Regions from separate parts of the Colwellia sp. MB3u-55 genome, predicted to be linked through region 2. Evidence: predicted binding sites of a transcription regulator. Region 2 holds the regulator's gene; the other holds the start of a gene.
The links. The regulator NrdR, encoded in region 2, represses ribonucleotide reductase genes. The targets are predictions, from matches to a motif close to AAACACNANATNTNGTGTTT.
Positions count from the first base shown of each region.

Region 1: the regulator NrdR is predicted to act here: its motif matches at 1,926-1,945, upstream of nrdA (class 1a ribonucleoside-diphosphate reductase subunit alpha).

Region 1 is NZ_JACGUS010000117.1:75,232-78,665, reverse strand. Features, by position in the region: gene H4J66_RS13705 (type 1 glutamine amidotransferase domain-containing protein) at 1-418, opposite strand, end outside; gene H4J66_RS13700 (LysR family transcriptional regulator) at 597-1,502, shown strand; gene nrdA (class 1a ribonucleoside-diphosphate reductase subunit alpha) at 2,084-3,434, shown strand, end outside.
Region 2 is NZ_JACGUS010000112.1:45,213-48,646, reverse strand. Features, by position in the region: gene H4J66_RS09530 (hypothetical protein) at 1-17, shown strand, start outside; gene glyA (serine hydroxymethyltransferase) at 324-1,580, shown strand; gene nrdR (transcriptional regulator NrdR) at 1,810-2,265, shown strand; gene ribD (bifunctional diaminohydroxyphosphoribosylaminopyrimidine deaminase/5-amino-6-(5-phosphoribosylamino)uracil reductase RibD) at 2,266-3,402, shown strand.

The DNA.
Region 1 (3,434 bases), on a different contig from region 2:
CAGCACTTGCATGACAAACTGTTGCAACAGCTTTTCCGGCGTTAAGAAAGTTTTCAATCAAAGTAATTGAGTCAGTATTGTCGGTAAGGTCCCATAATGGACCATGACCACCAGGATAGAATACTGCGTCAAAATCAGCTTCATTAACAGAAGCTAATATTAGCGTATTAGCGATTTTAGCTTGTGCTTCGCTGTCTGCATCGTAACGGTCTGTCGCAGCTGTTTGAAAGTCTTCAAGTGTGCTGGTTGGGTCTATTGGTGCTTGTCCACCTTTAGGTGTTGCTAAAGTAACTTCCACACCCGCATCGATAAAGGCATAATAAGGAGCAGCAAATTCTTCAACCCAAAAGCCGGTTTTTTGGCCTGTGTTACCGAGCTCGTCATGTGAAGTAAGTACCATTAATATTTGTTTAGTCATTATCATTCATCCGTTTGGTTATATAAGTGAGTTTAGGTGTTTTTTGATTCTATTTGTCCAGTATATGCCTAAGAACGAACATGAACAATGCAGATAAAACTGACATCATTGTATCAATAATTGATACAATGATTGACAAAGTAAATTATTGGCTGGTTATTACCTCAATAGGTACGTTATGGATATCTCATTTGAACAACTCAAAAGTATGGTTGTTTTCGCTCAAGTCATTGAACAAGGTAGCTTAAGTGCAGCCGCTAAACATTTAGGGCTCTCAAGAGCAGTAGTAAGTTATCATTTGAAGAAGCTTGAAGCGCAGCTCGAGGTAAAGTTACTTAATCGTTCAACACGTGCGATTAATCTTACTGAAGCGGGTCAAGCCTATTATGAGCGCTGTCGAGTTATTGCTGAGCAAGCGAGTGCCGCTAATCAGCAAATTGAAAATTTCAAAAATGAACCTATCGGCTTACTTAAAATAACGTGTCCGGTAAATGTTGGTTTGCAGACCGTTGTGCCGGCACTGAACGAATTTAAAAAAATTTACCCCAAAATAGCACTCGATGTGATGTTAACTGATGAGGTCGTTAATATTATGAAAGAAGGTATCGATTTAGCAATTCGTGGTGCCCCCTTACCTGACTCTGGTTTGCAAGCAACTAAACTGGCAACGCTGCAAACATGCCTATGTGGCGCACCTGAATATTTCCTGCAATTTGGCCGCCCCACTAAACCGTCTGATTTAAGCGACCACCAATGGGTTATTTATAAATTAACCTCTGGAGTGTTAACCTTGACTAAGGGCAGTCGTTCGTTCAGTGTCACCACAAAAGGTAGTATTAGTACCAATAATGCAGCTGCACGTACCGCCTTTGTTGAAGCAGGACATGGTCTGGGACGTATTCCTATTTACGATGCTTGGCCAAAAATAAAAGCAGGCACTTTAGAAACAGTGCTAGATGATTATGCTTTTAGCGACATTAATGTCTTTGGTGTATTCCCGCCAGGTACAGCCAATTCCAAAAAACTGCGCTTATTACTTAACTTCTTAAAAGAATATTTTACCAGCCAAAGTATAATAAAATAGCAATAACCCAACTTATTAGCATATATATTTCTGTGTGGACCAACCGCTATTATGACTGACTAATAACTAGCGGATAAACTTTATACAAGTTGTCATAGTAACGCTTAACCTGAACAGCTATATCAACATTATTGTTCATTTAGTGGCCTTGCTGCTTAAAAAAAAGCAACGTGTTGTTTTTATTAGAAATTAAGTTTTAGCTGACAAAAACAACCAATAAACGGGTAATTTTATTTAAAAATAAATTATCCACAAAAATTAATTAAAATAAACGTTGCGTTTTTGTAATATCAAAAATAAAAAGCACTACTAAGTTAGTCGTTACTAACTGAACTTTTACTCTGAAGAAAGTTATTAAAAACTATGCTTTTTATCACTTGCAAAAACAGTCAAACCTCATTATCTTGTGATCAGTTTTTAGAAAACCCCTACATATAGTGTATTTGTTGTTCAGATGTTTTTTTGTACTCATTTACATTTTAGGGAAATATAATACTGATAAGTGTTCACTTAACGTTTTTATAGTTGACAACGTTAAGTAAATAAAGCGACCAGCATAATTAATAAATGACAGGCTCTTCATGACTAATAATCTTTTTGTAAGTAAGCGTAACGGCAAAAAAGAACTCATCGATTTAGAAAAAATTCATCAAGTTATCACGTGGGCTGCTGAAGGCCTTGATAACGTTTCGGTGTCACAAGTTGAGTTGAAATCTCATATTCAATTCTACGACGGTATCAAGACTGCTGACATACATGAAACTATCATTAAAGCTGCCGCTGATCTTATTTCAGAAGAGACACCTGATTATCAATATTTATCAGCACGTTTGGCTATTTTTCATCTACGTAAAAAAGCCTACGGTCAATTTGAGCCACCTAAATTATTTACCCATGTTGTTAGTATGGTAGAAAATGGTAAATATGATGAACATCTTCTAGCTGATTACAGCGAAGCAGAGTTTGAACAAATGGAAAAATTTCTTGTTCATCCTCGCGATCTAGACTTTAGTTACGCCGCTGTCAAACAATTAGAAGGTAAATACCTTGTCCAAAACCGGGTAACGGGTGAAATTTACGAAAGTGCTCAGTTTTTATATATCTTAGTGGCCGCTTGTTTATTTGCTAAATATCCTGTAGAAACACGTTTAAAATATGTTGAAGGTTTTTATCACGCAATTTCAACCTTCAAAATATCGTTACCTACCCCTATTATGGCAGGGGTACGTACGCCTACACGTCAATTTTCATCTTGTGTATTAATTGAATGTGGTGACAGTTTAGACTCAATAAACGCGGCTTCTAGCTCTATTGTTAAATATGTTTCACAACGAGCAGGTATTGGTATCAATGCTGGCCGTATTCGCGCTTTAGGTAGCTCGATACGTAATGGTGAAGCCTTTCATACCGGTTGTATTCCGTTTTTCAAGCATTTTCAAACGGCTGTTAAAAGTTGTTCTCAAGGGGGGGTTCGAGGTGGCGCAGCAACGTTGTTCTACCCACTTTGGCATTTAGAAGTTGAAAGTTTACTGGTCCTTAAAAATAACCGAGGTGTTGAAGAAAATCGTGTCCGCCATTTAGATTACGGCGTGCAATTCAATAAGCTTATGTACACACGTTTAATTAAAGGTGAGTCTATTACTCTCTTTAGCCCAAGCGATGTCCCTGGGCTTTATGATGCCTTTTTTGAAGACCAAGATAAATTTGAAGCCTTGTATGTAAAATATGAAGCTGATGATTCTATTCGTAAAAAATGTATTAAAGCTATTGAGTTATTCACCTTGTTTGCTCAAGAGCGTGCCAGCACAGGTCGAATTTATTTACAGAATGTTGATCACTGTAATACACACAGCCCATTCGATCCGAAACAGGCACCGATACGCCAAAGTAATTTGTGTTTAGAGATTGCGCTACCGACACAACCAATGAATG
Region 2 (3,434 bases):
ATATTTTAATAAAATAAATATTGGTTATTCCTTAGTAAGGTATATTATATTTTGTTTTTCTACTCTATTTCTGTTTTAAATTTCTTGTTATTGCTTTTTTTCTTCGTTATATTCTATTGACTGTTAACGTTGATCAAAGCTGTAAAAGTTTTTATCGATAATAACAGCAACACTCTTGGCATATTAGATTACTAAATGAGCTAAAGCTTGTACCTTTATCCGTGTACAACCGAGCTGATTTCAGGCAATATACGCCGCATAAATTTTGCTATCCATTAGACAATTGTCTGTAACAGCTAAGGCTGAATAATTGAGGAAAAACCATGTTTACACGTGATATGAATATTGCTGATTTTGACCCGGAACTTTATCAAGCGATGAGCAATGAGAAAGTTCGCCAAGAAGAGCACATCGAACTTATTGCTTCAGAAAATTACTGTAGCCCGCGTGTTCTTGAAGCACAAGGTTCTCAATTAACGAATAAGTATGCTGAAGGTTACCCAGGCAAACGTTACTACGGTGGTTGTGAATTCGTAGATATCGCTGAGCAATTAGCCATAGACCGTGCAAAAGAATTATTTGGCGCAACTTACGCGAACGTGCAACCTCATGCCGGTTCTCAAGCTAATGCTGCAGTCTTTCAAGCGCTTGTTACTCCAGGTGGTAAAGTGTTAGGAATGAGCTTAGCGCACGGTGGACATTTAACGCATGGTTCTCATGTTAGTTTTTCTGGCAAGTCTTACGAAGCATTTCAATACGGTCTTCACCCAGAAACAGGTGATATTGATTACGAAGAAATGGAACGTTTAGCACAAGAACATAAACCAGAAATGATCATTGGTGGCTTCTCTGCTTTCTCTGGTGTTGTTGATTGGGCACGTATGCGTAAAATCGCAGACGGCGTTGGCGCATACTTTTTAGTTGATATGGCTCATGTTGCTGGTTTAATTGCCGCCGGTTTATATCCAAATCCAGTACCACATGCGCATGTGGTTACTACAACCACTCATAAAACATTAGCGGGCCCTCGTGGCGGTTTAATTATTTCGGGTTGTGATGACGAAGCTATCTATAAAAAATTAAACTCTGCTGTTTTCCCTGGTGGCCAAGGTGGCCCATTAATGCACATTATTGCTGCTAAAGCCGTTGCATTTAAAGAAGCATTAGAACCTGAGTTTAAAGTTTATCAACAGAATGTTTTAGACAATGCTAAAGCTATGGTTGCTGTTCTTCAGGAACGCGGTTATAAAGTTGTTTCTAACGGCACTGAAAACCACTTGTTGTTACTTGACTTAATTGATAAAGATATCACAGGTAAAGATGCTGATGCTGCATTAGGCCGTGCCCATATCACGGTAAACAAAAACTCAGTACCTAACGATCCACGTTCTCCGTTTGTAACTTCCGGTTTACGTTTAGGAACTCCGGCTATTACGCGTCGTGGTTTTGGTATTGTTGAAACACAAGCATTAACCGGTTGGATTTGTGATATTTTAGACGATATCAACAATGAACAGACAGTTACTGATGTTAAAGCCAGTGTTAAAGAACTTTGTTCACGCTTCCCTGTATACGCGTAAATTAAGCGAACGACTTTAGTGTCTTAAGCGATATAGCTGTGGCACTTATAGTCTAATGGGAATAGCTATAAATAAGTTAATGTAACAATAGCTTAATTAGACTAAAATGGCCGCATTAGCGGCCATTATTGTTTCTGTCAATTAAACAGAGCTATGTGTCGAAAGTACCGAGTCCATTAAGATAAAAATATACTTCTTGGAATCGGTATCACCTTTTTTGGAGCTTTCCATGTATTGTCCTTTTTGTCGAGCCTTAGATACGAAAGTCATTGACTCTCGTTTGGTCTCTGACGGTCATCAAGTTCGCCGTCGCCGCGAATGTCTAGCCTGTCATGAGCGCTACACTACTTTTGAAACTGCTGAGTTAGTTATGCCACGTATTATTAAAAATGATGGTTCACGTGAGCCTTTCAATGAAGATAAAATGCGTAATGGTTTAGTGCGAGCTCTCGAAAAACGTCCGGTAAGTGTCGAACAAGTCGAACTATCCATTAATAAAGTCAAATCAAAGCTACGTGCCACGGGTGAGCGAGAAGTATCGAGTGAGTTGCTTGGTAATATCATTATGGAACAATTAAAAGAATTAGATAAAGTCGCTTATGTGCGTTTTGCCTCGGTTTATCGCTCTTTTGAAGATATTCGCGAATTTAGTGAAGAAATTGCGCGCTTAGGTAATGAAAAATAGATGAAAGAATTCTCAGCCGAAGATTACCGTTTTATGCAACGGGCTATAATGCTTGCCAAACAAGGACATTTTACCACTTCTCCTAATCCGCGCGTTGGTTGTGTTTTGGTAAAAGGTGGTGAAATTGTCGGAGAAGGTTTTCATCAAAAAGCAGGTGAAGGCCATGCTGAAGTTAACGCGTTAGCAATGGCGGGTAAAAATGCGCAAGGTGCAACCGCTTATGTAACACTTGAGCCTTGTAGTCATTACGGATTAACGCCACCCTGTGCCAAAGGACTTATTCTTGCCGGTATTAAACATGTCATAGCGGCGATGGTTGATCCAAATCCTAAAGTGGCTGGTAATGGTTTGAAAATGTTAGCACAAGCGGGAATATCTTCGCAGCATGGCTTGTTAAGAGAAGTGGCTGAAGATTTAAATGTTGGTTTTATCAAACAAATGACCACAGGTTTCCCCTACGTCCGTTGTAAATTAGCGGCGAGTTTAGATGGAAAAACCGCGATGAAAAACGGTGAAAGTAAATGGATTACTTCCCCTCAAGCTCGACAAGATGTTCAGCGTTTACGTGCGCAAAGTTGTGCGATTATTAGTGGTGCTGACAGTATATTAACCGATAATGCAAAAATGACGGTACGTTGGTCTGAGCTAGGGGAATTAAAAGATAGTTATCAAGAGGAAGACGTCAGGCAACCAATAAGAGTGATTATAGATACAAAAAATCGCTTAACGCCTAACTTAGCTTTATTTAATGAGCCCAGCCCAATAATATTAATTCGTCGTACCATTGAAAACATTCATCAGTGGCCTCATTTTGTAAAGCAGGTGGCTTTACCTGTCGTCAATACATTAGCTAATGAACAGCAGATTGACTTACCTGCATTACTTCAATATTTAGCTAAACTAAATTTGAATGATGTACTCATTGAGTCAGGCGCTCGATTAGCGGGTGCTTTTATTGAACAAAATTTAGTTGATGAATTGATTTTATACCAAGCCCCTAAATTAATGGGTGCAGACAGTAAAAGCTTAGTGAATATGACAAGTATTGAAAGCTTGAGCCAAGCAAAAGAACTAAATATAATTGATTTACGTATGATCGGCAAAGATATCCGTATTACTGCTAAACTTTTATCGTAAAATTTTAGTATGGTGTCGAGTTTTACTTGACC